DNA from 3 places in the Streptomyces sp. NPDC001532 genome. Region 1 is predicted to be linked to each of the others. Evidence: riboswitches for the same ligand, from Rfam matches in the RefSeq annotation. Region 1 holds a riboswitch; each other region holds the start of a gene.

What was found. Region 1 has a riboswitch for cyclic di-AMP ahead of ABT232_RS30810 (C40 family peptidase). Riboswitches for the same ligand answer to the same signal wherever they lie in the genome.
Region 2: another riboswitch for cyclic di-AMP. It lies ahead of ABT232_RS34430 (M23 family metallopeptidase); the one in region 1 lies ahead of ABT232_RS30810 (C40 family peptidase).
Region 3: another riboswitch for cyclic di-AMP. It lies ahead of ABT232_RS21810 (M23 family metallopeptidase); the one in region 1 lies ahead of ABT232_RS30810 (C40 family peptidase).

The regions. Positions count from the first base shown of each region.
Region 1 is NZ_JBEPAL010000043.1:68,058-73,247, reverse strand. Features, by position in the region: partial or broken gene ABT232_RS30815 (IS481 family transposase) at 1-97, shown strand, start outside; gene ABT232_RS30810 (C40 family peptidase) at 699-1,874, opposite strand; cyclic di-AMP (ydaO/yuaA leader) riboswitch at 1,882-2,037, opposite strand; gene pcrA (DNA helicase PcrA) at 2,340-4,820, shown strand; gene ABT232_RS30800 (M23 family metallopeptidase) at 4,914-5,190, opposite strand, start outside.
Region 2 is NZ_JBEPAL010000057.1:8,537-13,726, forward strand. Features, by position in the region: gene ABT232_RS34425 (aldo/keto reductase) at 1-938, opposite strand, end outside; gene ABT232_RS34430 (M23 family metallopeptidase) at 1,043-2,086, opposite strand; cyclic di-AMP (ydaO/yuaA leader) riboswitch at 2,098-2,254, opposite strand; gene ABT232_RS34435 (PP2C family protein-serine/threonine phosphatase) at 2,446-3,675, opposite strand; tRNA gene ABT232_RS34440 (tRNA-Met) at 3,932-4,005, opposite strand; gene ABT232_RS34445 (dihydrofolate reductase family protein) at 4,252-5,190, shown strand, end outside.
Region 3 is NZ_JBEPAL010000023.1:98,294-103,483, reverse strand. Features, by position in the region: gene ABT232_RS21820 (tyrosine-protein phosphatase) at 1-374, opposite strand, end outside; gene ABT232_RS21815 (alpha-galactosidase) at 579-2,654, shown strand; cyclic di-AMP (ydaO/yuaA leader) riboswitch at 2,953-3,120, shown strand; gene ABT232_RS21810 (M23 family metallopeptidase) at 3,123-4,115, shown strand; gene ABT232_RS21805 (rhamnogalacturonan lyase family protein) at 4,438-5,190, shown strand, end outside.

The DNA.
Region 1 (5,190 bases):
CTTCCTGCACACCTACAACCACCACCGCTGCCACACCGCACTCGGCGGCCAGCCACCCATCACCCGCGTGAACAACCCTGCGGGTCAATACACCTAGCGCCCGGCCCTCAGTGCTCGCCACCCGGCGTCCGGCGTCAGACGCCCGGCCCTCAGTGCCCGCCGCCGGGCCTCCTGCCCCGACGCTCGTACCCCAGTGGCTGGCCTTCATCGCCCGCCGCCCGCCGCCCGCCGCCCGCCGCCCGCCGCCCGGCGTCCGGCCTCCGCCGCTTGGCCTCCGGCGCCCAGCGCCGGGCCTTCAGCGCCGCCCTTCATCGCCCGCCGCCGGGCGCCCGGCCCCCGAGGCCCGGCGCCAGTTGCGCGCCCTTGAGCGCCCGGTGCCCAACGCTCGGCCCTCAGCGCCAGCTGCCCGGCCGCCGGCGCGCGCGCCGTCCGGCCCTCAGCGCCCGACGCCCGGCCCCCGAGGCCCAGCGCCAGCTGCCCGACCTCGAGCACCCAGCCCTCTACGCCCTGCGCAGGCTGCCCGGCCCTGAGCGCCGGGCCTTCAGCCCTCGGCCCCCGAGGCCCAGCGCCAGCTGCCCGACCTCCAGCGCCTGGCGCCCAACCCTCTACGCCCGGCGCCAGCTGCCCGGCCCTCAGTGCCCGCCGCCGGCTGCCCGCCGTCCCGCTTCCGCCACCCCGGATCAGCCCGCCGCCCCGGCTCAGGCCGGTCGTACCACGCTGTGGATCGACGACTCGCCGTCGTAGTAGATCGATTCCTCGCGTACGTACGCCCCGGGCTTCGGCGCGTGGATCATCATTCCGTTGCCGATGTAGATGCCGACGTGGGTGATGTCGTCGTAGAAGAAGACGAGGTCGCCGGGCTGGGCGGCGGCGACGGAGACCGTGGTGCCGGCGTTCACCTGGTCGTAGGTGGTGCGGGGGAGGGTGACGCCGGCGGCCTTCCAGGCGGCCTGGGTGAGGCCGGAGCAGTCGTAGGAGTCGGGCCCGGTGGCGCCCCAGACGTAGGGCTTGCCGATCTGCGCGCGGGAGAAGGCGAGCGCCTTCTCGGCCTTGGCGGCGTACGTGGAGTCGGTGGCGGTGGAGGTGTCCCCGGTGCTCTCCTGCTGAGGGGCCTGCTCCTGCGCGGTCTCCTGCGCGGCGGCCTCCTCCTGCTGCCGCTGCTCCTCCGCCTCGGCCTGCTGCCGCGCGAGCTCGGCGGCCTTGCGGGCGGCCTCCTCCTGCTTGCGCTTCTCGATCGCCGCGAGCCGCGCCTTCTCCTCCGCGGTCAGCTGCGACAGCAGCTCCCGCGCGGTGGACAGCTTCTTCTGGACGGTCGCCTTGGCCGTCCTGAGGTCGGTCTGCGAGTCGGTGAGCGTCTGGAGGCTCTCGGTGGCCTCGCGACGCTTCTCCATCGTCTCGGTCTGCTGAGCGAAGTAGTCGTCGACCGCTTCCTTCTGACGGCTGGTCAGTCGGCCCATCAGCTGAGTCTGGTCGAAGTAGTCCTGCGGGGTGTCCGCGAGCAGGAAGGTCGCGGTGTCGGGGGCGGCGGCCCCGGTGCGGTACTGGGCCGCGGCGTACGAGCCCAGTTCGGCGCGTGCCTCGTTGAGCTTCTGTGCGCGCTCGGCGACGTCGTCCAGGAGGGTGTCGACGCGCTTGCGCTGCTTGGTGGTCCGCTCCTTGGCCGCGTTGTACTTCTCGGTCGCCGACTCCGCCTGGCGGTAGAGATCGTCGACCTTCTTCTCGACCTCCTCCAGGCTCGGCTTGTCGTCGGTCGAGGGAGCGGCGTCGGCGGTCTGCGAGAGCAGGGCCACGGAGGTGAGGGCCGCGGTGGCGAGGGCGGGGGTGCGTATGCCTGCCACGCGCGCGGTGGGACGCGACTTGCGGTGCGACGCCAAGGGAGGCGACTCCTTCCATCGGCCGCCTACCGGGTTAGCTGTCGGGTTCGGGCGGGTCGTTAGGAAGGGTTGCCCTACGGTCCGCTCCCCGGAGGGAGGGGCCGATTCACCCCAGAGTTCGGTGGGTCCCCGGCTCCGGGCCCGGTGTGGGCGCGCAGGACTCGGCGGAGGCCGTACGGTCCGGCGGGGTTCGCCGGTGGGGGTCGTACGGCCTGCCCGGCACGGTAGCCAACTCGTGTGCCGACTGTGAAGGTTGGTGGGTGATATGCCCGATACATTTTCGTGACCTTCCGGTCGGGGTCGCTCGCCGTCGTCGATCCGGAGCGCTGCGTGGCGGGTTGGCCTTGTAATCGTGTGGACGCGAGCCGTGACGAGAGGCATTCCCAAGATCATCGGTGAGGTGTGACGGGGATGTCTTCCGGGTGGCCCTCGGTTGTCAGTGGGGCGCCCTAGACTCGGAGAGCGATGAGCAGCCTCTTTGACGACAGCTTCCTGGCGGACCTCCAGGCCCCGCGGGCCCACGCGGAGGAGCCCCCGCCGCCGCCCGAGGACGATCACGTACCGGAGTCGATCCCGGACGATCTGTTCGGCGGGAAGTTCGACCTGCCACCGGACCGGGACGCCCACTACCGCGACGGCGCCCCGCGCCCCGTGGTCGACCCGGCCGTGCTCCTGGAGGGGCTGAACGAGAACCAGCGCGCCGCCGTCGTCCACTCCGGCACCCCGCTGCTCATCGTGGCCGGCGCCGGCTCCGGCAAGACCCGCGTGCTCACCCACCGCATCGCCCACCTGCTGGGCGAGCGGGGCGTGCACCCCGGGCAGATCCTCGCGATCACCTTCACCAACAAGGCCGCGGGCGAGATGAAGGAGCGCGTCGAGCAGCTCGTCGGCCCGCGCGCCAACGCCATGTGGGTGATGACCTTCCACAGCGCGTGCGTCCGCATCCTGCGCCGCGAGAGCAAGAAGCTCGGCTTCACCTCGTCGTTCTCGATCTACGACGCCGCCGACTCCAAGCGCCTGATGGCCCTGGTCTGCCGCGATCTCGAGCTGGACCCCAAGCGTTTCCCGCCGAAGTCCTTCAGCGCCAAGATCAGCAACCTGAAGAACGAGCTGATCGACGAGGAGGACTTCGCCGCCCAGGCCACCGACGGCTTCGAGAAGACCCTCGCCCAGGCCTACGCCATGTACCAGTCGCGCCTGCGCGAGGCGAACGCGCTGGACTTCGACGACCTGATCATGACGACGGTCAACCTGCTGCGCGCCTTCCCGGACGTCGCCGAGCACTACCGCCGCCGCTTCCGCCACGTGCTGGTCGACGAGTACCAGGACACCAACCACGCCCAGTACGCCCTGGTCCGCGAGCTGGTCGGCACCTCCGAGCACCCGGTGGACGTACCGCCCAGCGAGGACGACCTGGCTCCCGCCGAGCTGTGCGTCGTGGGTGACGCCGACCAGTCGATCTACGCCTTCCGCGGCGCGACGATCCGCAACATCCTCCAGTTCGAGGAGGACTACCCGAACGCGACGACGATCCTGCTGGAGCAGAACTACCGCTCCACCCAGACGATCCTCTCCGCTGCCAACGCGGTCATCGAGCGCAACGAGTCCCGCCGCCCCAAGAACCTGTGGACCAACGCGGGCGCGGGCGCGCGCATCACCGGCTACGTCGCCGACACCGAGCACGACGAGGCTCAGTTCGTCGCCGACGAGATAGACCGCCTCACGGACGCGGGTGACGCGAAGGCCGGCGACGTCGCCGTCTTCTACCGGACGAACGCCCAGTCCCGTGTCTTCGAAGAGGTCTTCATCCGCGTCGGTCTGCCCTACAAGGTCGTCGGCGGCGTCCGCTTCTACGAGCGCAAGGAGGTCCGGGACGTCCTGGCCTACCTGCGTGTCCTGTCCAACCCCGAGGACTCGGTCCCGCTGCGTCGCATCCTGAACGTGCCCAAGCGCGGCATCGGCGACCGCGCCGAGGCGATGATCGACGCCCTGTCCCAACGGGAGAAGATCAGCTTCCCGCAGGCGCTGAAGCGGGTCGACGAGGCGTACGGCATGGCCGCGCGGTCCACCAACGCGGTCAAGCGGTTCAACACGCTGATGGAGGAGCTGCGCACGATCGTCGAGTCCGGCGCCGGACCGGCGACGATCCTAGAGGCGGTGCTCGAACGCACGGGCTACCTCGCCGAGCTTCAGGCCTCCACCGACCCGCAGGACGAGACCCGTATCGAGAACCTCCAGGAACTCGCCGCCGTCGCCCTGGAGTTCGAGCAGGAGTCCGGTGAGGGTGAGACCGCCGGCTCGCTCTCCGAATTCCTGGAGCGGGTCGCGCTGGTCGCGGACTCCGACCAGATCCCCGACGAGGAGGACGGCGACGGCGTCATCACACTGATGACCCTGCACACCGCCAAGGGCCTGGAGTTCCCGGTGGTCTTCCTCACCGGCATGGAGGACGGCGTCTTCCCGCACATGCGGGCCCTCGGCGAGACCAAGGAGCTGGAGGAGGAGCGCCGCCTGGCGTACGTGGGCATCACCCGCGCGCGGGAGCGGCTGTACCTCACCCGCTCCTCCATGCGCAGCGCCTGGGGACAGCCGCAGTACAACCCGCCGTCGCGGTTCCTGGAGGAGATCCCTCCGACGCACGTCGACTGGAAGCGCACGGGTGCCGTCGCGGCTCCGGCCGGCCCGGTCTCGGGTGTGGCCGCCTCGCTGTCGTCGTCGCGCTCCCGCTCGTCGGCGTCCGGCGCCTCCGGCTTCGCCACCCGCCGCACCGCCGAGAAGCCGGTGGTGTCCCTGGCCGTCGGCGACCGGGTCACACACGACCAGTTCGGGCTCGGCACCGTGGTCGGGGTCAAGGGCACCGGCGCGAACGCCGAGGCCACGATCGACTTCGGCGACACCAAGCCCAAGCGGCTCCTGCTGCGGTACGCGCCGGTGGAGAAGCTGTAGCGCCGACGACGCCATGCCGTAGCGCCGAAGACACCATGAGGAAAGCCCCCGCCGGGCACATGGCGGGGGCTCACTCGAAGGGTGTGTGCGGTCCTACGACGGGTCCAGGCCGTGGCTGCGCAGCCAGGACAGCGGGTCTATGGCCGAGCCGCCGCCCGGACGGACCTCGAAGTGCAGGTGCGGACCGGTCGAGTTGCCGGAGTTCCCGGAGTAGGCGATCGCGTCGCCGGCCTTGACGGTCGTACCGGACGCGACGGTGTAGCTGGAGAGGTGGCAGTACCAGGTCTCCGTGCCGTCCTTCGCCGTCACGATCATCATGTTGCCGTAGGCGCTGTTCCACTCGGTGCGGACGGTGCCGTCGGTGGCGGCC
Region 2 (5,190 bases), on a different contig from region 1:
GACGCCTCCGTCAGCCGCGCGACCTCGTCCTCGGTGAGCCGCAGTTCGGCGACCCCCACCAGGTCGGCCAGCTGCTCCACGGTCCGCGCGGACGCGATCGGCGCCGCCACGGTGGGCTGCGCGGCGAGCCACGCCAGGGCGACCGTCGCGACGGGCACCTCGTGCGCGGCGGCCACGGAGTCCAGCGCGTCCAGCACCCGCCGCCCCCGCTCGCTGTCCAGGTGCTTGCCGGCGCCCGCCGCCCGCGCGCTGTCGACGGTCGTGCCGGGCCGGTACTTGCCGGTCAGGAAGCCGGACGCCAGCGCGTAGTACGGCACCGCGGCGAGGCCCGCCCGCGCGGCGACGTCCCGGAGCTCACCCTCGTAGGTCTCCCGGGACACCAGGTTGTAGTGCGGCTGGAGGGCGACGTACCGGGCGAGGCCCTCGCGGTCGGAGAAGGCCAGGGACTCCCGCAGCCGCTGGGGGGAGATGTTGGAGGCGGCGATGTACCGGACCTTGCCCGCCTCCACCAGTTCGTCGAGCGCGCCGACGATCTCCTCGACCGGCACGTCGGGCTGGTCGAAGTGGGTGTAGTAGAGGTCGATGTGGTCGGTGCCGAGGCGTCGCAGTGAGGCGTCGGCCGCGGCCTTGATGTTCACCGCGCTCAGGCCCGGGTACTCGGGGTGCTGGCTGACCTTGGTCGCGATGACCACCTCGGAGCGGTTCCCCCGGGCCTTGACCCACTCGCCGATGATCGTCTCGGACTCGCCGCCGGAGTTGCCCTCGATCCAGGCCGAGTAGGAGTCGGCGGTGTCGACGAAGTTGCCGCCCGCGGCGGCGTAGGCGTCGAGGACGGCGAAGGAGCGGTCCCGGTCCGCGGTCCAGCCGAAGACGTTGCCGCCGAGGGAGAGGGGGAAGACCTCCAGGTCGGAGGAGCCGAGCTTGCGCAGAGAAGTCATGCCGAGTGACAACACGGCACGGGGAAGCGCGTATTCCGTGAACCGGCAGCCCTGACGTCGGGGGGTTGTCGTCAGGACCGCCGGGGTTCAGCGTGAGCGTGGGCTCAGGGGGTGAGGCCCTTGCTCTGGAGCCAGGCCATCGGGTCCAGCGCGCCGCCGTCGCCGGTGTGCACCTCCAGGTGCAGGTGCGGGCCGGTCACGTTGCCGGTCGCGCCCACGCGGCCGATGACGTCACCGGTGTTGACCTTCTGGCCCACGCTGACGTTGATCGACGACTGGTGGGCGTAGAGGATCTCGGTGCCGTCGTCCAGGGTCAGGACGGTCTTGTAGCCGTACGACCCGTCCCAGCCGGCCTGGGTGATGGTGCCGGTGTGCACCGCCTTGATGAGGGTGCCGGTGGGCGCGGCGAAGTCCAGGCCGGTGTGGTAGCCGGAGGACCACATCGAGCCGGCCTGACCGTAGGTGGAGGTCAGGGTGTACGAGGAGGTCGGCAGCGTGAACTGCTTGGCCAGCTCGGCCAGGCGCTCGGCCTCGGCCTTCTTGCGGGCCTCCTCCTCGGCCGCCTTCTTCGCGGCGGCGGCCTCGGCCTCGGCTTCCTTCTCCGCCTTGGCGGCCGCCTCGGCGGCGGCCTTCTCGGCGGCGGCCAGCGCTTCCGCGGCGGCCTTGGACTCGACCTGGTCCTGCTGCTGCTCGGCCTGCGCCATGATGCGGGCGCGCAGTGCCTCGCCGGCGTCGGTGGTGCCCTGCGCGGTCTCGGTCTCGGTGACGCCGACGCTGCTGAGCGGGGTGGCGGTGGTCTCGGCCTCGGGCTCGGGCTCGTCGGAGATGAGCGAGCCGACGTTCGGCAGGTCGGGCATCGAGATGGACACCGGCGGCTTGCCGGTCTGCGCGGTGGCCATGCCGCCCGCGCCGACGGCGGCTATGACACCGACGCCGAGAACGGTGGAGCTGCGGGCGAGTCCGCCGCCGCGCTGCTTGGCGACGCGGTGCCGGCCGCGTACGGGGCGAATGGATTCCTTGGTCGGATTCCACTCCTCCCAGGGGCCCTCTTCGGTGCGCTGACCGCCGTAGACGAAGGTGTCGGCGGGATCGACAGTGCGCTGGCCGGGCACGAACGGGGCCCCGGGGGCAGGCCGGTTGGACGCCACGTGGGCGTACTCCTTTCCTTCCTTCTCGCCTACCGGGTTAGCTGACGGGTTCGGAGCAGGAAGGTCTCCTACGCGCGTAAATCAGCCGTGTGAACACGACTGGCCACGAGCGATTCACCCCAAGGTGGTGGTTCCCCGGTTCCCTACGGGATTCGGCGCGTGCGCACGGAGCCGCCTCTTGTGACGGCTGGGACGACCGCGCTGCGTTATCGGACGTTAATAGAACCGGGGCCTGAATTCCAAGCCGTTCCGCTTGATCATTACGGTTCTCCGGGCGGACGTTCGACCCATGACCGGCGAAAAACGGGCGAGTTGACCAGCGCTCAGCAGCGTTCTTTCTTTTGATGGTGTCTCAGATGTTATGCGGAGTGGGGTTGCTCACTTACTCCTGGTGACGGCGGTCGGGGCCGCCGTACGGCCAGCAGCGCCATGTCGTCCGTCAGCCTGCCGCCGGAGTGCCACCGCACATCTTCGGCCAAGATCGACAGCAGCTCGCCCGGCCCGCCGAAGGTCCGCCCGGCCAGCCGCCGCGACGGGTCGTAGAACTCGCCGCGCGCGTCGCGGGCTTCGGACAGCCCGTCGGTGTGGAGCAGCAGCGTGCTCCCGCCCGGAAAGCCGGCCTCGTCCGCGCGGTCCGGCCAGACGCCCAGCTCGCCCATGCCGAGCGGCAGCGCGGGGTTCCGGGCCGGCAGCGGCCGCAGCCGGCCGTCGGCGTGCAGCAGCAGCGGCGGCGGATGGCCGCGGTTGAGGATCCGTACGACGCCGTCGCCGTGCGGGATCTCGGCCAGTACGGCGGTGGTGAACCCCTCGAAGGCGTCGATGCCGTCGCGCCGGGTGCCCTCGCGGGCCAGCGCGTGCTCCAGCCGCTGGGCGACCGCCTCCAGCGTCCCCTCGTGCTCGGCGGCCTCACGGAACGCGCCGATCACCACGGCGACGGCGGCCACCGCGCCCATCCCCTTGCCCCGCACGTCCCCGACCACCAGCCGCACCCCGTACGGGCTGTCCTGCACGGCGTAGAGGTCGCCGCCGATGGAGGCGTCCGCCTGCGCGGCCTCGTAGCGCGCGGCGATCTCGTAGCCGCCGATGCGTGCCGCGGGCTCCGGCAGCACCGCGCGCTGCGCCGCCTCGGCGATCTCACGGGCGGTGGCGAGCCGGGCGTGGCCGCGGCCGACGAGGCAGTTGACGACCACGGCGAGGACGGAGACGACCGCCACGGTGACCGTCTCGGTGATCGCGTCGACGCGCAGGGCGATGCCGTACCGGATGTGCACCACGAGGACGACGGCGAGCGCCGCGATCCCGGTGAGGACGGTGGCCCGCCGGGAGAGCAGCGGGGCGGCGATCAGTGGCGCGGCGACGAAGAGCGGGGCGGCGGTGTAGTTCTCGGGGGTGAAGTAGTCGTAGCAGCCGCCGAGGACGACGAGGAGCATGGGCAGGGTGCGGACCAGGGTCCGCGCGTACGAGATCCGCCGTTCCTCGTCAGGGCCGGACGGCACGGGCGTGGGCGTAGGCGTGGGCGTGTGTGCGGACGCGGGCACGCCGCCGGGGCCAGGGCCGGGGCCGGGGCCGAGGTCTTCGGACCGCACCACTTGTCTCCCGCACCACTCGTCTCCCGCCAGTCCCACGAGCCCCATGGGTCCGCCGGTCCCGCCGGGTCCCTGAGATCGTCCGCCACCGCCTCGCACCGCCTCGCCCGTCCAGAGTCGCCGGAGCGGCTGCGGGCGGCGAGCCGGAAGGGCCGACCGGGGGAGAACACACCGGGGGCAGACACGCAGGGGAAAGCACTCACGGGAAAACACTCAGGGCCGGAACCCATCTTCATGGGTTCCGGCCCTGAGTCTTCAGTAGCGGGGACAGGATTTGAACCTGCGACCTCTGGGTTATGAGCCCAGCGAGCTACCGAGCTGCTCCACCCCGCGTCGGTGAAACCAGCATACGCCATCCGCGGGACCATTCGCGCCAGGGTTTCCGTCCAGCGCCTCTGACCTGCGGAAATCAGCCCGTATTCAGCTGCTCGGCATGGTCCGTCGTCCGCGGCCGGCGGCCCGGGGCACGGGCTCCGCGGAGCGATTGGCCAGGATGGGGCGGTACAGACGCGGCACCGGGCCCGAAGCGCCGAGTGCCCCGTGCCCGACCCAGCCGATCGCTCGCAGATGGGTGCGCCGATGCCCTACCCGTACGTCCTGCTCTCCGCCGCCGTCTCCCTCGACGGCTGTCTGGACGACACCGGCCCCGAACGCCTCCTCCTGTCCGGGCCCGCCGACTTCGATCGGGTCGACGAGGTCCGGGCGTCCGTGGACGCGATCCTCGTCGGCGCCGGCACGATCCGCGCCGACAATCCGCGGCTCCTGGTCAACTCCGCCGAGCGCCGGGCGGCCCGGGTGGCGGCCGGGAAACCGGAGTACCCGCTGAAGGTGACGGTCAGCGGGACCGGCGACCTCGATCCCGGGGCGCAGTTCTGGCACACGGGCGGCGAGAAGGTCGTCTACACGACGCCGAGGGGCGCGCAACGCCTGCGGGCGACCGGCGTCGCGGCCGAACTCGTGGCCCTCGGCGAGGATCTGGACTGGCGCTCGGTCCTGGCGGACCTGCACGACAGCCGCGGTGTGCGGCGGCTGATGGTGGAGGGCGGCGGCACCGTCCACACCCAGTTGCTGCGCCAGGGCCTGGCGGACGAACTGCAACTGGCGCTGGCCCCGTTGTTCGTGGGCGACCCGGCCGCACCGCGGCTCTTCGGCCCCGGCCCCTACCAGGACGGCCGTCTGCGCCTCGTGGAGACCCGGCCGGTCGGCGACGTCGTCCTCATGCGCTACGAACCCACCGCGCCCGGCACCGGGACGGCACCCTCGGCGGCGGACCGTCACTGGCTCGCCCTGGCCTGCGACTTGGCCCGCCGGTGCCCTCCGTCGTCGACGGCGTTCAGCGTCGGCGCGGTGGTGGTCGCCGCCGACGGCACCGAACTCGCCCGCGGCCACTCACGGGAGGGCGACGACCCGGTCGTCCACGCCGAGGAGGCGGCCCTGGCGAAGATCGACCCGGCGGACCCGCGGCTCGCCGGCGCGACGGTGTACAGCAGCCTCGAGCCCTGCACCCACCGCTCCTCC
Region 3 (5,190 bases), on a different contig from region 1:
ATCATCCGCTCCGCCGCCTTGCCGTCCGCCAGCAGTCCGCGCAGCTGGTCCAGGTCGCCGTCGCGGACCATCTTCCAGAACTCGGCGCCGTCGGCCGGGTCGCTCAGCGGCAGGTTGACATTGCGCACGCCCGGCAGCTCGACGTCCGGGCCCTCCAGCTTCTGGTCCGCGGCGTTGCGGAAGTCGAAGATCGTGTGCAGGCCCAGGGAGGAGAGGAACACCGCGTCCTCGGCGGTGGCGTGCGCGAGATGGCCGCTGCGGTAGAGCACGCCGTGGCGCACCCGGCGGCCGTCGACGGTCGGGAGGCCGCCCACGTCGCGGAAGTTGCGCACTGCGGCCAGTTCGGGCTCGGTCGACGGGACCTGCTGCGTCACGTGGGCTCCTCCCAGTCGGCCCCGCCGCGCTGCTCGTCGGCGGGCACGTCCTCGACGATACGACATGGATTCCTGAGGCAATGAAGTTGTCCACAGCCGGGCCGGCCGGCCCGTCGGCGGTTGTCCACAGGCGTTGCCCGAACCCCTTTCGCCCCTCGATCATGTGGATGTCCGGTCGGAGCTGTCGGAATCTGTGGGGGAATGATGCTGGACATCGCCAGGGACGGTCGGACGTGGCTGCTGTCGGGCCCGAAGAGCAGTTACGCCGTCCACCTCACCGAGGACGACGCGCTGCTGCATCTGCACTGGGGCCCCAGGATCGCGCTCGCCGACGCCGAGGCACTGGCCGGCCGGCCGCTGCCGGACCACTGGCCGTTCGAGTCGGCGCTCGACGGCCGCGAGGAGTACCCGGTCGAGGGCGGCCCCCGGTTCGCACGACCCGCCCTTTCGGTGCGCACCGACGAGCGCCGCGGCACCGAGTGGGCCTTCGAGGCGTACGAGACCGAGGGTGGGGGCGAGGAGCTGCGGCTCCGCTTCCGGGACGCGGGGCTGACGATCACCCTGCACTACCGGATGCGGGACGACGTCGTGGAGCGCTGGGTGACCCTGCGCAACGAGGGGCCCGTGGTCGAGGTGCTGCGCGCCGACTCCGCGACCTGGACCCTGCCCGACCGCGAGGACTGGCGGCTCTCCCAGCTGCACGGCCGCTGGGCCGCTGAGTCCCGGCTGACCACCGCGCCCCTCACCTACGGGGAGAAGGTCGTCGGCAGCCGGCGCGGCCACACCGGCCACCAGCACCTGCCATGGGTGGCGCTGGACACCGACGCCACGGAGGAACGCGGCGAGGTCTACGGCTGCGCTCTTGGCTGGTCCGGCTCCTGGCGGATCGCCGTGGCCCAACTGCCCGACGCCAAGGTGCAGATCACCGGCGGCGCCGGACACGACGACTCGGGGCTGACCCGGCTGGCGGCGGGGGAGAGCTTCACGACGCCCGTCTTCGCCGGGCTGTGGAGCGACGGCGGCTTCGGCGGCGCGAGCCGCGCCTGGCACGCCTACCAGCGCGCGCACGTCATCCCCGACGCGGACCGGGACCGCCCGGTGCTGTTCAACTCCTGGGAGGCCACCGGGTTCGACATCTCCGAGGAGCGGCAGCGGGCGCTCGCCCGGCGGGCCGCCGCCGTCGGCGTGGAGCTGTTCGTGGTCGACGACGGCTGGTTCGGCGCCCGCACCGACGACCGGGCCGGGCTCGGCGACTGGACACCCAACCCGGACCGCTTCCCGGCCGGTCTGAAGCCCCTCGCCGACGAGGTGCACGCCCTCGGGATGCGGTTCGGGATCTGGGTCGAGCCCGAGATGGTCAACCCGGACAGCGATCTGTACCGCGCCCACCCGGACTGGGTGCAGTTCCATACCGGTCGAAAGCGGACGGAATTCCGCAATCAGCTCGTACTCAACCTGGCGCGGGAGGACGTCCAGCAGTACCTCTGGGGGCAGCTGGACGGCCTGCTCTCCAGTGCTCCCGTCGACTATGTGAAGTGGGACTTCAACCGCTGCTTCACCGACGCCGGCTGGCCCGGCGAGCCGTATCCGCAGCGGCTGTGGGCCGACCATGTGCGGGCCCTGTACGCGCTGCTGGACCGGCTGCGCGCGGCCCACCCCGGGGTCGCCTTCGAGTCCTGCTCGGGTGGCGGCGGCCGGATCGACCTCGGCGTGCTCGGCCGGACCGACCAGGTGTGGACCTCCGACAACACCGACCCGCTCGACCGGCTCGCGATCCAGCACGGCTTCAGCCAGCTCCACCCCGCGCGCGTGATGGCCGCCTGGGTCACCGACAGCCCCAACGCCATGCTGAACGGCCGGGTCAGCTCGCTGCGCTTCCGGTTCGTGAGCGCGATGGCCGGGGTGCTGGGGGTCGGCGGCGACCTGGGCCGGTGGACCGAGGAGGAGCTGACGGAGGCCGCCGAGTGGGTGGCGCTCTACAAGGAGATCCGGCCGCTGGTGCAGCGCGGGGATCTGTACCGTCTGCGGCCTCCGCGCGGCGGGCTGAGCGCCGTCCAGTACGTCCTGGGTGACGAGACGGTCGTCCTCGCCTGGCTCCAGGCACAGCACCACGGTGAGCCCGCTCCGGCGCTGCGGCTGCGCGGGATCGATCCGACGGCATCGTATGAATGCCATGAAACGGGCGAAGTGCACCGAGGTGCCGTATTGCTGCATCACGGACTTCTCACAGGATTGCGGGGGGATCTCGATGCGACGGTTCTCCGTCTCCGTCGCATCTGAGCGATGTGTCCGAATTGGAGCCTTCGTTGTAACTCGGTCTGGAATAAAGAGTTGTGGGGAGGGGCGCGTGAGCAGCGTCATACAGGTGACGGTGAGTCGCCCGTCATGTCCACGTAATTCACCCTCTTCTTAAGGGCTTTTGGACAAAAGGGCGGCTGCGTAATCAACGGACAGTGACCGGGAATTCTGTGGCGGAAGGGCGTGAAACGCATTCAAGGGCAACCATTCGCTTGTCCTTGTGCGTCCGGGTCGCTTACGTTCCACCTCGATCCGGGCGGACGCCTAATCCTGCCGCCGCCTGGTGCCCGCGCTAACTCACCCGTGCACGGCAGGAGCGGGGGACCCACAGGTTTGACCGCCTGTTCCGGTTCCCGGAACGGCTCGGGGTAAAGCCGCGTCCCGACGTGGCCGGACATCTCCAGTCCGCACCCGACAGCTCACCTCGTAGGCGCCGGAGAGGAATTCGCCATGCCCGCCAAGGGTAAGCACCGCCGTCCCAAGACCCTGCGCTTCACTCGTTCCATCGCCGTCGCCGGTACCGGTGGCGCCGCGCTCGCCCTCCCTCTGATGGGAGCGGCCGGCGCCCACGCCGCCACCCCGCAGTCCGCCGCGGAGCAGGCCGTCCAGTCGGTCGCCTCCGTCCAGAAGGCGGCCGCGGCGGACAAGGCCGCCGACAAGGGCTCCGGTGTCCGGACCTACACCGTGAAGTCCGGCGACTACCTCTCGAAGATCGCTGTCGAGCAGGACGTCGACGGCGGCTGGAAGAAGCTGTACGCGGACAACCGCACCGCCGTCGGCGCGGACCCGTCGCTGATCCACCCCGGTCTGAAGCTGTCCATCGGCAAGAAGGCCGCGGCGAGCGCTCCCGAGTCCTCGTCCTCCGAGACCTCCGAGTCGTCGCAGTCCGCACAGAAGCAGTCCGCGCAGAAGTCGCAGTCGTCCGACACCTCGCAGTCGAGCGAGGCCTCGAAGCCGGTCGAGTCGTCGCCCTCGCAGGCCGCCCCGGCCGCCCAGGCCGCCGACACGGCCGACACCGCCACCTCCACCGCGGCCGGCGGCTTCAGCGCCCCGGTCTCCGGCGCCGGTGTCGGCACCGCCTACAAGGTGGCGGGCAGCATGTGGTCCAGCGGCTACCACACCGGTGTCGACTTCGTCGTCCCGACCGGCACCTCGCTCAAGGCCGTCGGCGCCGGCACCGTCGTCTCCGCCGGCTGGGGCGGTGCGTACGGCAACCAGGTCGTCATCAAGCTCGCCGACGGCTACTACGCCCAGTACGCCCACCTCTCTTCGCTCTCGGTGTCGGCCGGCCAGTCCGTGACCGCGGGCCAGCAGGTCGGTCTGTCCGGTGCGACCGGCAACGTCACCGGCCCGCACCTGCACTTCGAGATCCGCACCACCCCGGACTACGGCTCGGACGTGGACCCGATCGCCTACCTCCGCGCCAAGGGCGTCGCCATCTGACGCCACTCCGCCGTGCCGGTACCTGACACCGGCGGCACCGCCGGTACCTGACGACCGGCGGCCCGCGCCCGCACACGCCGAAGGCCGGACCCGATCCACGGGTCCGGCCTTCGGCGTGTGCGGCTTTGCGCGTTCATGATCGTTTCATTGCGGTCGTGTGGCATCCCTGTTCGAGGCATCGACATGGGGTCGAGGGTGAGGACAGAGTGGTTCCCGAGGGTCAGCAAGCGCTTTCCCCGCGCTTCTACGTCCCCTCTCCGTCTTTCCTCTCCGTCTCCACCCCTCTCCTCCCTCCTCCTCGCCCATGAAGGAGCACTGCCCCATGCACCCCCTCGGACGCCGAAGAATCGGTGCCGTCGTCGCCTCGGCCCTGCTGGCCGGGCTGTTCTCCGCACCCGCCGGGCACGCCGCCGAGCCCCGCCGGATCGTGGAGAACCTGGACCGCGGCCTGGTCGCCGTGCCCTCCGGCGCCGGCACCTTCCTCAGCTGGCGCCTCCTCGGCACCGAGTACGCGCGATACGGCGACGCCCTCGCCTTCAACGTGTACAAGGACGGGCGGCGGCTGAACCGCGCGCCGGTCACCAAGTCGACGACCTACCAGGACGACACCCGCGGCACCGGCACCTACACCGTGCGCGCCGTCGTCCACGGCCGCGAACTGCGGCCGAGCGCGCCCGCCCTCGCCCTGGCCGACGGCCACGCCGAGATTCCCCTCGCCGCCGCCGACGGCTACTACGTCCACCACGCCTGGCCCGGTGACCTCGACGGCGACGGACGCTACGAACTCGTCGTCAGCCGGCTGTCGCAGACCCGGGACCGGCCCGACCTGCTGGAGGCGTACACGCTCACCGGCGAGCGGCTGTGGCGGGTCGACCTCGGCCCCGGCTCGTACACCCAGGTGGGCGGCAACGGCGCCAACGACCCGGCGCCCGCCGCGATCAGCGGCTCGACCCAGATCGGCGGCTACCGCAACGACGACAACGTCACGGTGTACGACCTCGACAGCGACGGCAGCGCCGAGGTGCTGGTGCACACCGCCGCCGGCACCACCTTCGCGGACGGCGGCCAGGTCACC